DNA from 2 places in the Nocardiopsis sp. NPDC055824 genome. Region 2 is predicted to be linked to the other one. Evidence: riboswitches for the same ligand, from Rfam matches in the RefSeq annotation. Region 2 holds a riboswitch; the other holds the start of a gene.
What was found. A riboswitch is a leader RNA that binds a small molecule or an ion and turns the genes downstream of it on or off. The one in region 2 is predicted to bind S-adenosylmethionine.

Region 1: it holds a riboswitch for S-adenosylmethionine, as region 2 does, so the genes downstream of both, thrC (threonine synthase) here and ACWGL3_RS30570 (aminotransferase class V-fold PLP-dependent enzyme) in region 2, are expected to answer to the same signal.

What each region holds. Positions count from the first base shown of each region.
Region 1 covers NZ_JBSHDN010000088.1:96-5,938, forward strand. The annotation lists gene ACWGL3_RS18335 (ubiquitin-like small modifier protein 1) at 1-244, opposite strand, end outside; gene thrC (threonine synthase) at 325-1,584, opposite strand; SAM riboswitch class I at 1,598-1,739, opposite strand; gene ACWGL3_RS18345 (alpha,alpha-trehalose-phosphate synthase (UDP-forming)) at 2,044-3,480, shown strand; gene ACWGL3_RS18350 (GrpB family protein) at 3,815-4,414, opposite strand; gene ACWGL3_RS18355 (serine hydrolase domain-containing protein) at 4,624-5,843, opposite strand, start outside.
Region 2 covers NZ_JBSHDN010000299.1:1-5,158, reverse strand. The annotation lists gene ACWGL3_RS30590 (nitroreductase/quinone reductase family protein) at 1-88, opposite strand, end outside; gene ACWGL3_RS30585 (acyl-CoA dehydrogenase family protein) at 258-1,448, opposite strand; gene ACWGL3_RS30580 (CaiB/BaiF CoA transferase family protein) at 1,445-2,806, opposite strand; gene ACWGL3_RS30575 (DUF3870 domain-containing protein) at 2,814-3,197, opposite strand; SAM riboswitch class IV at 3,572-3,686, shown strand; gene ACWGL3_RS30570 (aminotransferase class V-fold PLP-dependent enzyme) at 3,747-5,117, shown strand.

The sequences.
Region 1 (5,843 bases), on a different contig from region 2:
CCTTGGCGCCGTCGGCGATCTCGGTCTGGAGGCCCTTCTCGAAGCGCACGTCCTCGTCTCCGACGTACACGTTGACGAAGCGGCGCACCTTGCCGTTGTCGTCGAGGATGCGGGCGCGGATGCCCGGGTAGTTGGCCTCCAGGTCGTCCAGGAGCTCGGCGAGGGTGCTGCCCTTCGCCTCGACCTCGGAGGCGTCGTCGGTGTAGGTGCGCAGGATGGTGGGGACGCGGACGCTGGCGCTCATGGCGGTGTTCTTCCTTCTGCTGTGGGTCGGCGGGCCGTCGCACGGCCCCGCCGGGACGGACTGTGCTTGCGGAGCGGCGGTCAGACGAGGCCCGCGTCGGTGAACGCGCTCAGGGACGGCTTGATCGTGGCCGTCACGCCGGCGTCCACCGCGTTGAGGGTCTTGAGCCCGTCCCCGGTGTTGAGCACCACGGTCCGCGCCTTCGGGTCGAGCCTGCCCTCGCGCACCAGCTTGCGGAGCACGCCCGTGGTGACGCCGCCCGCCGTCTCGGCGAACACGCCCTCGGTGCGGGCGAGGAGCTTGATGGCGTCGACGATCTCGTCGTCGCCCACGTGCTCCACGGAGCCGCCGGTGCGCTGGGCGATGTCGAGCACGTACGGCCCGTCCGCCGGGTTGCCGATCGCCAGCGACTTGGCGATGGTGTCGGGCTTGACCGGCTGGATGACGTCGATGCCCTTCTCCCATGCCTGCGCGACCGGGGAGCAGCCCGTGGCCTGGGCGCCGAAGATCCGGTACGGGCGGTCCTCGACCAGGCCGAGCTCGACCAGTTCCCGGAAGCCCTTGTCGATCTTGGTGAGCTGGGAGCCGGAGGCGATCGGGACGACGATCTGCTCCGGCAGCTGCCAGCCGAGCTGCTCGGCGATCTCGTAGGCCAGCGTCTTGGAGCCCTCGCCGTAGTAGGGGCGCAGGTTGACGTTGACGAACCCCCAGCCCTCGCCGGCCGGGTCGCCGATCAGCTCGGAGCAGAAGCGGTTGACGTCGTCGTAGTTGCCGTCGATGGCGACGACCTTGCCCCCGTAGACGGCGGCCATGACGACCTTGGCCTCCTCCAGCCCCGCGGGGATGAACACGCAGGAGTCGAACCCGGCGCGCGCGGCGGCGGCGCCGACCGCGCCGGCCAGGTTGCCCGTGGAGGAGCAGGACAGGGTGGTGAAGCCGAAGGTGCGCGCCGCCTCGACCGCGATGGCGACCACGCGGTCCTTGAAGGAGTGCGTCGGGTTGCCGGAGTCGTCCTTGACGTACAGGGAGTCGATGCCCAGCTCGGCGGCGAGGCGGTCGGCCTTCACCAGCGGGGTCAGGCCGGGGGCCATGTTGGGCAGCTCGGCCACGTTGTCCGGGACCGGGAGGAGGGAGCGGTAGCGCCAGATGCTGTTGGGGCCGCTCTCGATGTCGGCGCGGGTGACGTCACCGAACTCGTAGGCCACCTCGAGGGGGCCGAAGCAGAACTCGCAGGCGAACTTGGGGGTGAGTTCGTAGCGCCGGCCGCATTCGCGACAGGAGAGCGCGGTTCCGGGGCCGAAGGCGCGGACGGAGGTGGGTTCGGCGGCAGTGATCGCCATGGCGAGGCGTCTCCCCTCATCTTCCCTGGCGGACACCTTGTCCCCAGGCCGGAGTTGGCACCTGCCCCAGCCGCCTCACGGGTTCGTGAGTAGTGCGTGCTGGGATGGTTGCCGGGGCTTCGCAGGGCCGGTCCCTCCACCCCTCTGGATGAGCAATATGAAGTTGTGGGCGGTCCTGTCGGATCCGCACGGTCACTGTAACGGACTCGTCGGCCGGTTTTCCACGGCTGGTGATCCGGGTAACACTAACCCGCTCACATGCTGAGACGTCGCCGGTCGGCGCGCCGGGGGCGCGCGTGGCCTGTTTCGGGAGCGTGACGCCCGGCACCGTCGGCCCCGGAGGGGTTTGGGGCGGCTGTCGACCGGCGAGACATAAGGTGCGATCCGCTTCCGCGCAGGCCGCGCCCGACCGCCCCGGCGGCGGCGACGGCCCATCCGCACCTTCGAGAGGACGACCACGTGGACAAGGCCCAGATCCTCATCGCCTCCAACCGGGGACCGGTGTCCTTCTCCACCGCCGACGACGGTTCCCTGGAACAGCGTCGGGGCGGGGGCGGACTCGTGTCCGGCATGATCTCCGTCGCCACGGAGATCGACAGCCTCTGGGTGTGCGCCGCCCTGTCCGACGCCGACAGGCGGGCGGCGGAGGAGGCGCCCGGGGCCAGGCTGGACCGCGCGCACGACCTCGGCGGCATGCGGGTCCACATGCTGGACATCCCCGAGCGGACCTTCCAGGGCGCCTACACCGGGGTCGCCAACTCGACCCTGTGGTTCGTGCAGCACATGCTGTACGACATCCCGAACAAGCCGTCGTTCGGCTCGGAGTTCCGACGGCAGTGGGACGACTACACCGCCTACAACAACGCGTTCGCCGAGGCCCTGGTCACCGGCGCCGCGGACGGCGCCCGCGTGGCCGTGCAGGACTACCACCTGGCGCTGGTGCCGCGCATCCTGCGCACCCGCCGTCCCGACCTGCGCATCGCGCACTTCTCGCACACGCCGTGGGCGCCGCCGGAGTACTTCCGGATGCTGCCCGGGCACGTCGCCCGCGAGCTGCTGGAGGGCATGCTCGGCGCGGACCGGATCGGTTTCCTGAGCCCCCGCTGGGCGGACGCGTTCCTGCGCTGCTGCGCGGAGATCCTGCGCGCGGAGGTGGACTTCGCCCGGCGCACCGTGGAGTACGGCGGCCGGCTGGTCGGGGTGGGCGTGCACGCGCTCGGCGCGGACGAGGAGGGGCTGCGCGCGAGCGCCGCCGAGCCGGCCGTGGCCGCGCGCCGCGAGACCCTGCGGGAGGCCGTCGGCGACACCCGGCTCATCGTGCGGGTGGACCGCACCGAGCTGTCCAAGAACATCGTGCGCGGGCTGGAGGCGTACCGGGAGCTGCTGACCTCCCACCCGGAGTGGCGGGGCCGGGTGACGCACCTGGCGTTCGCCTACCCGAGCCGCGGGGACGTGCCCGAGTACCGCGAGTACACCGACGCGGTGATGCGGACCGCCAAGGAGATCAACGAGGAGTTCGCGACCCCCGAGTGGACGCCGCTGGTGCTGGAGGTCAACGACGACTACCCGCGGTCGCTGGCGTCGTTCCAGATGGCCGACGTCCTGCTGGTCAACCCGACCCGGGACGGCATGAACCTGGTGGCCAAGGAGGGGCCGGTGCTGTCGGAGCGCGACGCGGTGCTGGTGCTCTCGCGCGAGGCCGGCGCCGCCGACGAGCTGGGGCGGCACGCCCTGCTGGTCAACCCCTACGACACGCTGGAGACCGCGGAGGCGCTGCACCGCGCCCTGTCGATGCCCGGGGACGAGCGTCGCAAGCGCCGTGAGGGGCTGGCGGAGGCCGCCGTGGCCCTGCCGCCGCGCCGGTGGTTCCAGGACCAGCTGCGGTCCCTGGACTGACGCGGCCAGGCCGTGCCACGGCCACCGCCCGCAGTCCCGTCGACAACGGCCTCGCTCAAGCTGCTCGACGTCCGTAGGGGCATCCGGGGGCGGTGGACGCGTCCAGCGGCCCCGGGCCGGACCGCGAGAGGCCCCCGGGTGCGGATTCCGGGGCGGACGGCGCGGGTCCTGGGGCGCGGGCCCCCGGGGCCCGGACGCCCGACGGGGCCGCAGAGCGCCTCCGTCCCGGCCGGGGCCCGTCGTCGGGGCCCGGGGCGGCCTGCTGAGGACCGGCGGCCTGCCGGAGGGGGCCGGCGGGGCGCTCCGCACGGGTTCGCGCCCCGCGCCGCGCGGATCAGTCGCCCGGGGACGCCGTCCGCCGCGCCCGCGCCTCGTCGAGGAGCTGCTCCACGACGGCGGTCTTGGCGTCGGAGTAGTCCTGGATGCGGTCCCAGGTGCGCTCGGCCAGCTCGCGTTTGACCGCGGTGTAGCGTTCGCGCGCCCCGGCGTCGGCGATGAGGTGGTCCCGGAAGAGGCGCATCCGCTCCACCTCCTCGCAGCCCTCACCGAACACGTGCAGGTTGAGGTTGATGTCCGGCCCCTTGAGGACCCGGTGCTCGTACCAGTCGGGCTCCCTGATCACCACGGAGTAGCCGGCGGCCAGCAGGTCGGGCAGGTAGGAGGGCTCGTCGGCGGGGTCGGCGACGACCAGCAGCAGGTCGACGCACGGCTTCGCGGCCATGCCGGGGACCGCGGTCGATCCGACGTGCTCGAAGAGGAGCACGCGGTCGCCGAGGGCTGCGCGGACCTTCTCCGACTCGCGTTTGAACAGGTAGGGCCACTTGGCGTCGTACTGGGAGATGTGGACGCGGCCGTTGACGAGGTTGCGGGAGTCGGGGGAGGCGACCGGCGGAGCACCTCGTGAGGGCAACGGCGATGCTTCGAGGGGAGACATTCTCCAAAGCCTTGTCCCCCTGGGAGCCCGCGTCAAGAGCGTCCGAGCGTGCTTACATATGCACGCGCAGACGTCACATCACGGGCTGTGGGCCGGGTGTGACGAGCGGCGACGCTTCTCGCCCCGAAGGGCCGGAAGGGCCTTCCGGGAGGGCTCCGCGGGGGCCCGCGCGCCCTCGGGCCCCGGCTCCGGCGCGGCCCTCCACGCGCCTACCGGCGCACTGTCGCCCCGGTGCGGATCCGTGCCGCCGCCCGCGCGGTGGTGAGCCCTGCTCCCACAACTCCGAGGGCGCCCACCAGGACCGCGAGTGCGGGGAATAGCCAGAAGACGTCCACCGGGACGTAGCTGTTGTCCTGAAGTGCGGGAGCGACGAAAAACAGGAACACCGCCAACGCCGGGGCGACGCACTGGGGAAGCAAGCGCAGGGCGAACCTCCAAGCGGGCCAGGCGGCGCGGCGCGCGGCCCACCGCCGAGATCGCCACAGGCCAAGGGCGCCCAATGCCACGACGGTGACGGTGACCCCGCCGAGGACCAGGTCGATCACGGTCGCCGTTGCCCTTCCGGGATCGGTGGTGCGGTCCTCGGTCAGGTCGATGATGCCGGAACTGATCTCGTAGGCGTTCTCACGGGAGGGGGTGAAGCTGTTCAGCAGGACCACGACGCCGTAGCCGCTGCCGGGTACCAGGTCCTGCTGGGCGTTGTAGCCGGAGACGATGCCGCTGTGCGAGATCCGCGCGGGTGTCACCTGCGGTCCGCTGTGCCTCCAGCCGAGCCCCGCCCGTGTGGTTGAGGGCTGCTCCGTGTGGGACTCCTCGATGAGAGAGGCCGATAGCAGGCGCCGCCCGTCCGGGCCGATCCCCTCCCGCTGCTGCATGGCGAGCCAGGCCGCCATATCGTGCGACGTGCTCACCACTCCGCCGGCTCCGCTGTTCATCGCTTCCGGGGTGGGCGCAGGGAAGGCGCCACCGTAGGCGGTGATGTGCCCCCTGGAGAGCCCGTCGACGGGGTCGCGCGTGGTGGTGGTGGCGACGGTGTCCTCCATCCCCAGAGGGGTGAAGACCTCCTCGGCGAGGTGGTCGGTGAAGTCCCGGCCGGAGACCCGCTCCACGATGAGCGCCGCCATCCAGTAGTTGAGGTTGCTATAGAGGTAGGAGGTGCCGGGTTCGGCTGCCGGGGGCAGGCCCTCGATGCCGGCGACGCCCTCTTCCAGTGACCGTGCGGGGCCGACAACGGTGGGGTTGGGCAGCCCCGAGGCGTGGGAGAGGAGCTGGCGGACGGTGACGCCGTCAGGTGCGGCGTCGGGCAGGTACCGTGCCGCAGGCGCGTCGAGGTCCACACGGCCCTCGTCCACAAGCCGCAGCACGGCGAAGGCCGTGATCGACTTGGAGGCGGAGCCGATGCGCAGCCGGGTGTGCTCGGTGATCGGTC
Region 2 (5,158 bases):
GGCCGTACTTGACCAAGCCGCTGACGAAGGCGTTGGCGACCCGCCGTACCCGCGTCATCTCGAACCGCTTCGTCGGTTCGTTCACCATCTCGGCAACTCCCTCGATCGGATGCTCCCCATTGTGGTGGTTCCGGGCGGCCGACGACACCGGCAGAGGGCCGTGATCCCGCCTCCGGGCCGCTCCGCCCGTGCCGCGGGCCCCCTCTCCGCCCCGTCTCCCGGGGCGCCGTGCGGACCGGGGGCCCGGAGGGCCCGGGTCAGCGGAACGCGGAGATCCCGGTCACCGCCTGGCCGATGCTGAGCGCGTGGATCTCCTCGGTGCCCTCGTAGGTGGCGACCGTCTCCAGGTTCACCATGTGGCGCATCACCGGGTACTCCAGGGTGATGCCGTTCGCGCCGTGGACCCCGCGCGCGGTGCGCGCGACCCGCTGGGCCGCGGCCACGTTCGCGAACTTGCCGAAGCTCACGTGGTTGTGGTGGCAGTCCCCCCGGTCCTTGAGGCGGCCGATCCGCAGCGCCGTCATGCCCGCGTGGTTGACGTCCACGACCATGTCGGCGAGCTTGCGCTGGGTGAGCTGGAACCCGCCGATCGGCTGCCCGAACTGCTCGCGTGTCGCCGCGTACTCCAGGGCCGCCTCGTAGCAGGCGCGCGCGGCGCCGACGGCGCCCCACACGATGCCGTAGCGGGCCTCGTTCAGGCACGACAGGGGCGCCCCCAGGCCCTTCGACGCGGGCAGCACCGCGTCGGCGGGCAGGCGCACACCCTCCAGGACGAGTTCGGAGGTGATGGACGCGCGCAGCGACAGCTTCCTGTGGATGACGTTGGCGGAGAACCCGGGGGTGTCGGTGGGCACCACGAACCCGCGGACACCCTCCCCGGTGGCCGCCCACACCACGGCCACGTCGGCGACGGACCCGTTGGTGATCCACATCTTGGTGCCGTCGAGCACCCAGTCCGTGCCGTCCCTGCGGGCGCGGGTGCGCATGGAGCCCGGGTCGGAGCCGGAGTCGGGCTCGGTCAGCCCGAAGCAGCCGACGACCTCGCCCGCCGCCATCCTCGGCAGCCACGCGCCCTTCTGCTCCTCGGAGCCGAACTTGTGGATGGCGGCCATGGCCAGCGAACCCTGCACGGACACGAAACTGCGCAGACCCGAGTCGACGGCCTCCAGTTCGCGGCAGGCCAGCCCGTAGGCCACGGCGCTGGAGCCGCCGCAGCCGTACCCCTCCAGGTGCATGCCCAGGAGCCCGAGGTCCCCGAAGGCCTTGGCGAGCCCGCGCGGGTCGGGCAGGGTGCCCGCGTCGAACCACTCGGCCACGTTCGGCAGCAGTTCCCGCGAGGCGAAGCCGCGCACGGCGTCGCGGACGTCCCGCTCGGTGTCGGACAGTTCGGCGTCGAGGGCCAGGAAGTCGTGCGGGTCCGGGGCGGCGGGCCTGCGGGAGTCGCTCATGGGTGGGTGTCCCTTCGTGGTGCGTCGGCCGGTGCGGCCTGGGGCGGGGTTGCGGGGGCGGTCCGGCGGTCGGCCGCCGGCGCGGGGCCGGGCTCCTGGACGGCCCCGCGCCCGATCATCGCGTCCACGCGCGCCGCGTCCACGCCGAGTTCGGCGAGGATCCGGCGGGAGTGCTGTCCCAGGAGCGGCGGGGCCGTGAGCGGCGGTGGGGCGCCCTCCAGCCGGAACCCCGCCCGGACCTGTTCGATCGGGCCCGCCGTGGGGTGCTCCACGGTGCGCAGGACGTCGTCGCCGGCGGCGTCGGCCGTGCGCAGCGCGTCCAGCACCCCGCGCACCCGCCCCACCGGGACCCCGGCCCCGACCAGCAGGTCCATCCAGTGGTCGGCCGGCTCGGCGCGCAGGACGGCCGACAGCTCCCCCACCAGTTCGTCGCGGTGGGCCACGCGTCCCGGGTTGGTGGCGTAGCGCGGGTCCTCGGCCAGGTCGGGGCGGTCCAGTGCCCGGCACAGCCGCTGGTACAGGGCGTCGTTGCCGGCGGCGACCACGATCTCGGCGTCGGAGGCCGGGAAGACCTGGTAGGGCACGATCGTGGTGTGGGCGTTGCCGACACGGGCCGGCTCCGCCCCCGTCACGAGCGCCTGCTGTGTGAGGTTGACCAGGCCGGACAGCGTGGAGTTGATCAGCGACGCGCTGACGTTCTCGCCGCGGCCGGTCGCGCGGGCCCTCGTCAGCGCCCCGAGGATGCCGACGGCGGCGTTGAGCCCGGTCAGCACGTCGGTGAGGGCGACCCCCACCTTGCTCGCCGGCCCCTCGGCCGGGCCCGTGGTCGCCATCAGGCCGCTCTCGGCCTGCACGACGATGTCGAACCCGGGGCGGGCGGCCGGCTCGTGCTCCGGGCCGAAGCCGCTCACGGAGCAGTAGACGACGGCGGGGTTGCGCGCGCTCACCGCCTCGTAGCCGAGCCCGAGCCGGTCGATCACGCCGGGACGGAAGTTCTGGACGACCACGTCGGAGGACGCGCACAGCTCCTGGACGGCGGCCAGGCCCTCGGGGTCCTTCAGGTCCACGGCCAGGCTGCGCTTGTTGCGGTTCACCGACAGGAAGTAGGCGGCCTCGCCGGGGCCCCCGCCCCCGTCGGCGGGGCCCGCCCAGGGCGGGCCCCACGCCCGGGTGTCGTCGCCGCGGCCTGGCTGCTCGACCTTGACCACCTCCGCGCCCATGTCGGCGAGGAGCATGGTGGCGTACGGGCCCGCCAGGACGCGGGAGAGGTCGGCGACGCGCACCCCCGCCAGGGGCAGCGGGACGGCCGGGCCGGCGGGGTCGGGCGCGGGGCCCGCGCCGGATCGGATGTCTGTCACGGGGATGTCACTCCTCGGCGTCGGCGCCGCCGGGCAGCTGGTCGCCCTCCCGCAGCTGGTGGTAGGACTCCAGGCAGCGGCGCAGGGCCGTGGTCAGCGCGGCGCCGGACTGGCCGGCGTACCGCGTCTGCACCCGGCCGACCAGCTCGGCGATGTCCTCGGTGACCGAGGCCCCCTCGACCAGGGCGCGGAAGAAGTCCTTGCCCAGGTCGGTGAGCAGGGTGGTGTCCGCGGCGACGATGCGGCCGTCCGCGGTGTCCACGGCGAGGACGACGCCGAGCCGCTGGTACTGGGAATGGCTGGCCACGGAGTCGGGAAGACGGGCGTAGCCGGAGATGAGGACAACCCTGGGGTTGCGGAGAACCTGCTGGATACGGTCGTCGCCGTGCAACGGACACACCTCTCGCTCGCGGGCATGCGAAAACTCCAACGCTCTGGAGTCTCGCGCCTGGAGGGCGGCCGGGGGAAACCGGGCGCCCGCGGCGTGAGGGCAGGCACCCCAAGTATGTCCTGACCGGTTCGGCGGCTGTCAAGCGGGGCGCGGCCCGTACGGCGGACCCGCGGGGGCCGGCCCGTTCCGTACGCCCCCTCGGCCCCGCGCCCTCCGGAGCGGCCGTGAGCCTCGCGCCCGGCCGCCCGTACGGATCGCTCCGCCGGTCCTCCCGCGTGGTCGGTCCTTGCGCGCCCCGGTCCCGCCGGTGTGCGGCCCGGGCCACAGGGGATCCCCTGGTCCCTCCCGGGGCGCGTGTGCTAGCCTGCCTCGCAGGTCACGAGTACCAGCGCTAAGCCCCGGCTTGCTGGTCGGCAACCCTCCTTCCGCGGTGGGGTGCCCCGGGTGAGGACCAGGTCCCGACACGACCGTGTCGGACAAGCGCGGACCCCTGTGGTGTAGCCGTGACGGCGCCCCCGCGGGTCCCACGACCCGCAGAAGAGGTGCCCCATGACCGTCGTCAGCCCCATCCACACCGCGCGCTCGTTCCGTTCCGCCGCCCCGTCCGCACACCCCTCGGGCGGCGCCGCCGGGTGCACGGTCGTCGCCTCGGACGAGGGCGTCCCCCTGGTCACCGGCGAGCGCGTGGAGTACGCGAACTTCGACTACGCCGCCAGCGCCCCCTGCCTGACCCCCGTCGCGGACGCCCTGGCCGACGCGCTGCCCTACTACGCGAGCGTGCACCGGGGTGCGGGCCACCACTCCCAGGTGAGCACCGACGCCTACGAGCGGGCCCGCCGCAGCGTCGCCCGCTTCCTCGGGGCCCGCTCGGAACCCGCCGACGCGGTGGTGTTCGTGCGGGGCACCACCGACGCCCTCAACCTCCTGGCCCGCTCCGTGCCGGAGGGCTGCACGGTCGTGGTGTTCGAGACCGAGCACCACGCAGCCCTCCTGCCCTGGGAGCACCCCGCCGCACGGGCCGGGAGAGTGGTCCGCCTGCCGCTGCCCGCCACCCCCGAGGCGGCCGTCGAGGCGGCCCGCACCGCGCTGCGGGAGTCCCCCGAGGGCCCCAGGCTCCTGTGCGTGACCGCCGCCTCCAACGTCACGGGCGAGATCTGGCCGGTCGGGGAACTGGTCGCGGCCGCGCACGCCGAGGGCGCCCGCGTGGTCGTGGACGCCGCCCAGTACGTGCCGCACCTGCCGTTCGGCCTGGAGGAGACCGGCGCCGACTACGTGGCGCTGTCCGCGCACAAGCTCTACGCGCCCTTCGGCTCCGGGGTGCTGGCCGGCCGCGCCGACTGGCTGCGCGAGGCCACCCCGTACCTGTCCGGGGGCGGCGCCACGCGCCTGGTCACCGAGCACGAGGTGGTGTGGAACGACCTCCCCGCGCGCCACGAGGCGGGCAGCCCCAACGTGCTCGGCGCCGTGGCCCTGGCCGCCGCCTGCGACACCCTCACCCCCGACGTACAGGGACTCCTGCACATCCGCGAGTCCGCTCTGCTGGAGCGGCTGCGTGCCGGGCTCGCCGACGTGGAGGGCGTCACCGAGCTGACCCTGTGGGGCGACGAGCACCCGAGGGTCGGCATCGTCTCGTTCACGGTGGACGGCCTGCCCGCCGACCTGCTGGCCGCGGCGCTCTCCGCCGAGCACGGCATCGGGGTGCGGGACGGGCTCTTCTGCGCCCACCCGCTCACCCGGCACCTGCTGCCCGAGGGCCACGCCCAGGCGGTCCGGGCGAGCCTGGGGATCGGGACGACCCCGGAGCACGTGGACCGGCTCGTCGGCGCGATCGCCGACCTGGTCGCCCACGGGCCGGCCTGGGAGTACGCCGACTGCGACGGCCGACTGGCCCCGGTCCCGGACCCGCGCAACGTGCTCTGACGCCGGAGCGGAGCCCGGAAGGAGGCGCCCCGGCGGCCGGC